One region of the Marinomonas sp. NPDC078689 genome, then DNA from elsewhere that is predicted to be linked to it. Evidence: predicted binding sites of a transcription regulator. Region 1 holds the regulator's gene; the other holds the start of a gene.

Region 1 (4,836 bases):
CGGTTGGCGACATTAAACTGATCATAAAACACCTGCAAGAAAGCGGCATTGGTGTTTTGATTACCGATCACAACGTACGCGAAACATTAGACATTTGCGACAAAGCCTATATCGTAGGCAATGGGAAAATAATCGCCTCAGGTGATGCTGATACCGTGATCAACAATGAGCAAGTAAAAAAGGTTTATTTAGGGGACGACTTCCGTCTATAGCCTCTTATCTTTGCAGCCGAAAGGGAGTAGTATGCATAACTCGTTCCAATTTCCTCTTATTAGAAGTGTTTCTTTATGAAGCAGTCTCTGCAATTAAAAATCGGTCAACAACTGACCATGACTCCCCAGCTGCAACAAGCCATTCGGTTGCTGCAGCTTTCTACGTTAGACCTGAAACAGGAAATCCATGAGTTTCTAGAATCCAATCCGCTTTTAGAAATTGATGATGAAGATTTTTCCCATTCAGAAGCGCCAACGAGAGAACAGGAAGAGGCAGCCAGTAAAAAAACCGAGGCGAACGCCAGTGAAGAAGCCCGCGTTGAGTCCGAGTGGACCGACAGTATTCCAGCAGAGCTCTCCATTGACAGCAATTGGGACGATACTTACCAAAATTCTGCCGCAGCAAGCGTCGGCTCCAGCAATAATTATGAAGGCGACAGTGACTACGAAAGTCGCAACGCCCCTGCTGAAAGCATTCAAGATCACTTGATCTGGCAACTTAACCTAACGCACATGTCAGATCGCGACATTGAAATCGCTTACGCCATCATTGAATGCGTGCAATCAGACGGCTATCTCAGTATTACGCCTGAAGATATTTGGGAATCGCTAACCAGCGAACTTGAAGATCTTGAGCTCGACGAAGTCATGGCAGTGCAACACAGACTACAACGCTTTGATCCTGCTGGCGCCTGTTCAACCGACTTACGCGATTGCCTATTAGTGCAATTAGAAGCCTTTCGCGACCACCCTCTTTATAAGAGTACCTACAACCTAGTCGATAACCATCTGGCTTTACTAGGCAACCGTGATTTTGCTCAATTAAGTCGCAAAACAAAGCTCAAAGAAGAGTCATTGAAGGAAGTGGTCGATCTGATTCAACAACTCAACCCACGACCAGGCTCTATTATTGATGCCGATGATACGGATTATGTTATTCCAGATGTCTCTGTCAAAAAGTGCAATGGGGTTTGGCAAGTTGAGCTAAATAACGACGCGTTACCGCCCGTCAAGATCAACGAAACTTATTCTGCGATGGCCGCAACAGCCTCCACCTCAGAAGACGTCACCTACATCAAAAACTCCTTGCAAGAAGCCAAGTGGTTTATGAAAAGCCTACAAAGCCGCAACGAGACCCTACTCAAAGTGGCCAGCTGTATCGTAAATCGCCAAATCGACTTCTTTGAACTTGGTGAAGAAGCCATGAAACCCATGGTACTTCACGATGTCGCGGAAGAAGTCGGCATGCACGAGTCCACCATTTCGCGTGTGACGACACAAAAGTACATGCACACACCAAAAGGTATTTTCGAGCTGAAGTACTTCTTCTCAAGCCACGTTAATACCGCTTCTGGTGGCGAATGCTCTTCGACAGCAATCAGAGCCATGATCAAAAAATTGGTGGTAGAAGAACCCGCCAAAAAGCCCTTGAGTGACAACAAGCTAGCCACTATTTTAGCGGACCAAGGCATACAAGTAGCACGACGAACTGTTGCAAAGTACCGTGAGGCAATGAACATTCCTCCTTCTAATGAACGAAAACGATTGATTTAATACGGACAACTACTTCTTATGCCATTAAAATCATTAATAAAAGCAGACCTTGTCTTTGCAAAACAAGACGTTGTGAGCAAAAAACGCATTCTTGAAAGCGTTGCCGATGTGGCTGCAAATCGTCTCCATTGTGACAAAGAAGCAATCTACGAAGCTTTACTTGGACGCGAAAAGCTAGGCAGCACCGGCATTGGTAATGGCATTGCCATTCCTCATTGTCGCCTAGAAAGCGCCAATCACACCGCTGTCGTTATTTTGTCGCTGCAATCTGCCATTGACTTTGATGCGGTCGACAGAAAACCAATCGATTTAGTTTTTGCGTTAATTGTGCCACCACAAGAATGTGACGCACACTTATCCACGCTGGCGGAAATTGCTGAACTGGCACAATCAGAAAAAGTGTTAAACACATTAAGAGAGGCCGAAACAAATGACGCCCTCTTTATTGCACTAGATTCATTACTATAAAGGAAAGAGTATGTTGGAAGAGTCTATCACCATCATTAACAAACTTGGCCTTCATGCGCGCGCAGCTGGCAAACTGGTAGAAACAACGTCTCGTTTCTCTTCTGACATCACCATTGAAAAAGATGGCCGCAACGTTGATGGTAAAAGCATCATGGCAATGATGATGTTGGCGGCTGGCAAAGGCACAGAGATCAAAATTAAAACCAACGGGGAAGATGAAGAGGAAGCCATCAAAGCGGTTATCACCTTGATCAATGATCGCTTCGGCGAAGACGAGTAAGGATCGCCATGCCAGAACAAACCACCTTAGCCCACCTTCAAACGGTCACCGACTCCCTTGAGTCCGGTGCCACCATGCAGATCCGTTATCTCCTTAACGGTGCACTACCTGCTCAAGATGTTGCCCGTTTACTGGAATCTTCCCCACCAAAAGAACGTAAATTACTTTGGGACCTAATCGATTCCAAAAATGAAGGGGATGTTCTTCAATACCTAAGCGAAGACATTGGCGTTCAATTCATGCGCAACATGAATACTGAGCGTCTCGTAGCCGTTTCCGAACACTTTGAAAGCGATGACCTTGCCGACCTTTTACAACACCTTCCAGAAACCGTTGTAAAAGAAGTACTGGCTTCCATGTCAAGCCAAGACAGGTTACGAGTAGAAGCCCTACTGAGCTACTCAGAAGACTCTGCTGGCGGCTTGATGAATACGGACACCATTACCATACGTCCGAACATCACAGTAGACATCGTTTTCCGCTACCTTCGTCGCCACAACAAACTTCCAGACATGACGGATAACCTACTGGTTGTTAGTCGCTCTGATCGACTGCTTGGCTCGCTGCCTCTCACCAAACTCTTGGTAGCCGATGTGAACGCCACCGTGCGCGACATCATGGAAACCGACAACACAGTGATAGACGCAGAAACGCCTGCCAGCGAAGTGGCACAACTGTTTGAAAAAATGGATCTGGTCTCGGCACCGGTTATTGACAGCAAAACCAGAAAATTATTAGGCCGCATCACCATTGATGACGTGGTCGATGTTATCCGCGATGAAGCGGAGCACTCCATGCTCAGCATGGCAGGCCTAGACGATGATGAAGACACCTTCTCCCCCATCTTAAAAACCACCAGACGACGCGCCGTTTGGCTAGGCATCAACCTAATTACCGCCTTCATTGCTTCCTATGTGATTGGGCTATTCCAGCACACACTTGATCAAGTGGTCGCGCTGGCCATTTTAATGCCCATCGTTGCCAGCATGGGCGGCATAGCAGGCTCTCAGGTACTTACCTTGGTTATTCGTGGTATCGCCTTAAATCAAATCGGTGCCACCAACACAAGATGGCTTTTAAACCGCGAATTGATCGTCGGTTTGCTAAATGGCATACTTTGGGCAACGGTTATTGCCGCTTTAACCGCACTTTGGTTTGACAACATAAAGATTGCCTATATCATTGCAAGCGCGACAATCATAAATCTCTTGTTTGCCGCCCTCACTGGCACGCTATTACCTATTTTCCTGAAGAAGCTAGGTATTGACCCTGCATTAGCCGCCAGTGTGATTTTGACAACTGTGACCGATGTTGTTGGCTTCTTAGCCTTCCTTGGTCTCGCCACTCTTTTTTTAGTATAGGTTCCCATGACAAACTTTGATCAATTTGATGACGACGAAGAAAACTTTAAAAGCAAAACGCAGATCAAGCGTGAAATGGAAGAACTCCAAGAGTTGGGCAAGAAATTATTAGGCCTCAGCAAAAATCAGCAAAAGAAAGTTGATATGTCTGAGACCCTACGAGATGCACTGGCCGAAGCGGATCGAATTAAACAGCGCGAAGCCATGAGAAGACACCTGCAATACATTGGCAAAGTCATGCGCACAGAAGATCATGAAGCCATTGCTCGTCGTGTTGCCCTGTTTGATACAACCTCTGCCGCTTACAACAAACTCTTCCATCAATTAGAGCTAAAACGCGATATCTTGATTGGAGAAAACAGCAAAGAAGCGCTGGCTGATTATTTACGCGAACACCCAGAAGTAGAAGACATACAGCAATTACGACAGCTGATTCGTCTATCTCAAAAAGAAGTGTCTCAGCAAGGTAACACCAGCAACAGAAAAAAACTGTTTCGCTTCTTGAGAGAAACAGAAGAGAGAAAATTAGGTTTAATGGAATAATATCCAGCCAAGAAATAACAACCTCATGCGCCTAACAGCCCATGAGGTTTTTTTTTGCCTTTTAAAGGCGACGATGCGACATGCAAGGCATTCTTTCTCGACACTCAATTAATGACGAATCATCAATCTCACAAACAAAATACCCTGGCGCTTCTTCTAAGTGAGATAAAGATTCACCGGTAGGAGAAAACAACACACTGTGACCATAAGTCTGTCGTGTTTCATTATGCCAACCACATTGGTTCACCCCTAACACAAAGCACTGGTTTTCTATCGCTCTGGCAGCCAACAGAGTATTCCAATGCGCCTTACCCGTTACATAAGTGAAGGCCGCAGGCACCAACAAGATCTCAGCGCCCGCCTTAGACAGAGCGCGATACAATTCCGGAAAACGAAGGTCGTAACAAATACTCAAACC
Region 2 (4,836 bases), 160 kb from region 1:
GCCGTTGCCATTTAGATCCATACTAAATGCCGTTACTATGTGCGCTTTGGTGCCGTAACCAATGGTCGCACCCAGCGGTTGCCCGGCAAGCATGTGCGCCCCGTCAAGCTGCCCATCAATCACTCGATCCAGCAATACTTTCCAGTTCGCTTGCGCTTCCAAAGTCACATACAAACCTTCGTCTTCGAAATACCCCTTCTCGTAAGCGATGGCAAGAGGCGCCATGTCCGTTAATTTAATAAAGCCAAATGTCAGCTCTTCTTTTTCTGGATAACCTAGCTCGGCGTGCGCAACACCGGCAAACACCGCCGACCCGACAAGTAAGGACACAGTGATTTTTTTGCTCGCCACTGCGAATTTCGCTAAAGGTAACAAGGCTCTCTTCGGTCTCAAATTCATGATCAACACTCCGCTTAGGCGTAAAAACAAAAAAAGGCGCATGCGAATCACAATCAATGTGTTCGCAGGCGCCTTTGCCATTCTTCGATCATTCAACTCTGAACAATCTAAAATTAGGGTGATAATTAGCGCTCGTTGCTAACCTCACCAAACTGTCATCGGAAGCGTTTTTCTATCCGACTGTCTATATAACTCTCTTAATCCTAATAAAGCACGGAGCATGCCAAAAAAAATAAACCATTGATTATTAATAATTTTATTCATATTCAGCAAACAAGTGTGTCATCTAGTATCAATAAAGCAGATCATTTTTGGGCATATTTTTTCAACCCTGCACCATGACTAATCAAAAACGAAGACCATGTAACACCCCATCAGGGTGCAACTGAACGCGATTCGCTGTGACCGCCGTTAAAAACGCTTTTTCTTGCTCTTCACTGATTTTCCTACCAGCCTCTTCAGGTCGAGCTAGACCAAGCGCTTGATAGTAGAGATCTTGACGATACACCTGCTCCACAATTTGATTCAAAGGCGGAAGTTGTGCCAGTTGTTGCCATCGAGACATCTGCGCCATTATCCATAATGCATAATTAGGCAGCGGCCGATTGATATCGACCCCAGAAAAGCGCTGATAAGCTTCCATTGGCCAATCAAATTGCCCTTTTGGCTTCAAGGTATTAAAGCCATACATCAGCTGCTCAGCAGAACAATTTAAATAATCTGGATGACTCAATATGGTCAATAATTCAGCCTGATTCTGTTTATCATCGACCCACTGACAGGCACGATTAAGGGCGCGTATCATGGCTAAATACACCTCTGGATGTTGCGCCGCCCAGAGCGAATTCACCCCAAATACTTTTTCTGGCGTACTACCCCATAAGTCGTACCCAGTCACCAATATATGACCCACACCCTGCTCGACTGCCAAACTGTTCCAAGGCTCACCAACACAATAACCATCTATCTCACTTTTTTTCAGATAATCGACCATCTGTGCAGGTGAAACAACGATAATCTGGAGGTCTTTATCTGGGTCGATCCCAGCCTGAGCCAACCAGTCACGAAGTTGGTAGTTGTGGGAAGAATAAGGGTAAACAATGGCAAAACGAAGCGCTGGATCGGTTGGCTCTTTTTTATCTAATAAGCGCTTTAAGGCCGCGCCTGAGCGGATATCTTCAGGACCATTGCTGTTGCTAAGCAGTTTTTGATACAAGGCATTGCTGACGGTAATCGCATTGCCGTTGTGACTTACTGTAAAACTGGTTTCCATCGCCGTTTTAACGGTCCCAATGCCCAAACTTGCCGCTATCGGTAATGACGCCAGCATATGCGCCCCATCCAATACATTAAACGCAACCTTATCTCTAATGCTCGCCCATGAGGCTTCTTTGGACAGGGTTACTTGAACCCCTTCAGCTGAAAAAAAGCCTTTTTCATGAGCAACAACAAAAGGCGCACAATCAATTAAAGGAATAAAGCCGACTCGGACCGGCTCGCTGTGCGTTATCACTTTGCTAGAACCAAACACGCTCATTTTGCTTCCCCCAATAATTCCATGACAGAGATGACGTTTCTTGCCACATCGATCATGCGCTGACTTCGATCCATGGCTAACTTTCTTAGGGCTTGGTAAGCCGCAGGTTCATCACAAGCTTGATGCTTCATAATTAGACCTTTTGCCTTCTCTATGACTTTTCTATCCTCAAGCTGACTTTTCACCGAGTCCAGCTCCAAGCGGAGCGCCTGAAATTCCCGAAAACGCGCAATGGCCACTTGCAACAAGGCTTTGACACTGCCACTTTGCACACCATCTACCACATAAGCGCTCACCCCTGCTCGGATCGCGGCTTCAACGTATTTGGAGTCATCTTCTTCAGCGAACATCACAATCGGTCTGGGGTTGTCTTTGGTTAAGCGAGACATATTCTCCAACATATCTCTGTCTGGCGACTCAATATCAATAATCACCATATCTGGCTGACTTTCCGTTACGGCTTGGGTCAAATTTCGCGCGTTCTCAAGACGCCGAATCACTCGATAACCGCTGTCTAACATAGCTTGTTCTACGATGGCCGCTCGGGCTGGCTCATTATCAACAAGCATGACAGTCAATTCTTTGGCTGGGGGGGTCATGTGCAGTCTCTCGAAAACAGCTATAAACACCTTAATGAAGCAATAAGTGCGCCATAATGAGACAGGAAAAGGCTAAATCAAATCGTCAGTGTGCAGAAGCCTACTGGCAACAAAGCTGGAGAAGGGTGTTTTTTTGTATGGAATTAAATACGTTAGCCGCGGACGGTGCAGCTAACATAATACAATGGTTCAACAGGGAATATCTTAGTGCGTAAAAGACGAGCCTTGCACCAAAAGAGCCAACGAAAGGCGATCTTTGGTCTGAGTTTTTTTAAATATGGCGGTAAGGTGAGATTTTACCGTTCTTTCTGTGATGTCCATTTCATAAGCTATTTGCCTATTTGAGAGCCCGTGGGCAATAAAACGCACCACATCTTGCTCTCGTTCGGACAGCGTCATGAGCAACTCAGTATCTTCAACTTGTTGCGCTTGAGGTAGCGATTGGGCGATTAAATTTTGAATAAACTGCTTACCACCCCATATTTCACCAGCATCAATCACTGACAAGGCTAGGGCGAGCTGCTCTTTTGCAATATAAGGTGAGCATTGCCCACTAACCCCAAGAGAAAGCAATCTTAATGCCGCATTCTGACTCGGCTGATTAGGAAAGACGACTATTTTGATCGACGGATAAGCACGGCGTAATAACGCCACATCTTCTACTTTTTTGGAAAAATTCTCATCTTCTAAAAACACAAAAAGGTATTGGAAATCGCCCTCTTCTTTTCCATCAAGATGAGATTGAACCTCTTGCATATCGAGAACGCGAGTCAGCACAGTCTCTTTTTTTACTACTTTTTCCCAATGATTCCATACAGTGTCATCCGTATTCCAGCACAAAATATTCAAAGCGTCCCTCACCTACTTCTGTTGTTGCTATTCATTCTACTTTCGATGTAAAAAGCAGACTGTGAAAATTTGTTACTCTTTCTTCTAACACAGTACTCTTTTGTATCATCTCTCATGCAAGGCATTTTGCTTGGCTTTGATAATCGGTTTTAACAAATAATCCAACAAGGTTTTCTTCCCTGTGATGACATCGACTGTCGCCTGCATACCAGGAATAATAGGCAGATTTTGCTGGTCACTGCCCAAGTAATTACGGTCTGTTCTCACTCGCACTAGATAAAAACTTTCCCCCTCTTCATCTACTATGGTATCGGCACTGATATTTTCAACCGTCGCCTGTAATCCACCATACACAGAGAAGTCATACGCGGTCAGTTTCACCACCGCATGCAATCCAGGTTTAATAAAGCCAATATCCTTAGGCCTTACTTTTGCTTCTATTAATAAAGAGTCTTCGATCGGAACAATTTCCAGCAGATTCATACCAGGCGTGATAACACCCCCAACGGTGTTAATCTGCAACTGCTTCACGATGCCTTTAACAGGCGACCTTACTTGAGTCCGAGATACCTTATCTTGCAAGGAGACATTGGCTTCACGAAGCTGATCCAGCTTGCTGCGCACTTTGGTCAAATCCTCTTGCGCATCAGCGCGGAACTTTGTCGTGCTCTCGTTCAACTTGTTTTCCGCTTCTTTTAAAGCGGATCTCGCTCTGGGTAGCGCCAACTTAGTCGCATCCAAATCCCCTTTAAGTTGGTTCACCTGCCTTTCTAGTTGCAGCAACTCAACACGCGACACCGCCCCTTGCTCAAAAGCCGGACGCGTTAAATTCAACTCTTCTGTTGATAATTCAAAGCTACGCTGTAGGTTACTTAATTTGGCTTTCTGCTCAACTATTTCTTGTTGTTTTTGCGCCACCTGTTGATCGAAGACAAGTTGATTACTGCGCAGTGATGCCGCCCGGTTTTTATACAGCTCCATCTCTCGACTAACCACATCCGGGTGCAGGGCTCTCATTTCAGAATCAAAATTGGGTTCTTTGCCTAATGCTTCCGCTTGTAAGCGAGTGGCGCGGGCTCGTAAATTGACCGACTCCGCTTCTTGCTCTCTAAGAGACGAAACCGCTTCGGTGTTTTCTATCGTCATCAGGATTTGACCGCGTTCAACCGTCTGGCCTACACGAGTATTGATTTCTTTGAGGATACCCCCTTCCAAGTTCTGAATCTGTTGAACTTGGCTAGAAGGAATAACCTTGCCTTCCCCGACGGTTATTTCATCAAAATCCGTGTTGTCGGCCCAGATAACGGCGGCCACCACAAAGATAAAAATAACCCATAGAATGATGCGGCCACCACGCGGGGTTTTTAACATCAGTGCTGAGTTTTTATCGTTCAAAAAACCCAAATCACTTTGTGAGATCTTATTCGATTTTTTTGTCATGCTAACTAACCT

The links. The regulator sigma-54, encoded in region 1, starts transcription at its own class of promoters, with help from an activator protein. The targets are predictions, from matches to a motif close to TGGCACNNNNNTTGCTNT.
Region 2: a site for sigma-54 is predicted at 2,572-2,589, ahead of ACIGBN_RS04270 (ANTAR domain-containing response regulator). Genes of this name have one in related genera too.

The regions. Positions count from the first base shown of each region.
Region 1 covers NZ_JBITUJ010000002.1:81,504-86,339, forward strand. Annotated here, with positions in the region: gene lptB (LPS export ABC transporter ATP-binding protein) at 1-212, shown strand, start outside; gene ACIGBN_RS03540 (RNA polymerase factor sigma-54) at 288-1,766, shown strand; gene ACIGBN_RS03545 (PTS sugar transporter subunit IIA) at 1,785-2,234, shown strand; gene ACIGBN_RS03550 (HPr family phosphocarrier protein) at 2,245-2,514, shown strand; gene mgtE (magnesium transporter) at 2,523-3,875, shown strand; gene yjgA (ribosome biogenesis factor YjgA) at 3,882-4,418, shown strand; gene ACIGBN_RS03565 (carbon-nitrogen hydrolase family protein) at 4,480-4,836, opposite strand, start outside.
Region 2 covers NZ_JBITUJ010000002.1:243,578-248,413, forward strand. Annotated here, with positions in the region: gene ACIGBN_RS04260 (CmpA/NrtA family ABC transporter substrate-binding protein) at 1-399, opposite strand, end outside; gene ACIGBN_RS04265 (CmpA/NrtA family ABC transporter substrate-binding protein) at 746-1,936, opposite strand; gene ACIGBN_RS04270 (ANTAR domain-containing response regulator) at 1,933-2,535, opposite strand; gene ACIGBN_RS04275 (response regulator transcription factor) at 2,740-3,384, opposite strand; gene ACIGBN_RS04280 (HlyD family type I secretion periplasmic adaptor subunit) at 3,490-4,824, opposite strand; gene ACIGBN_RS04285 (type I secretion system permease/ATPase) at 4,826-4,836, opposite strand, start outside.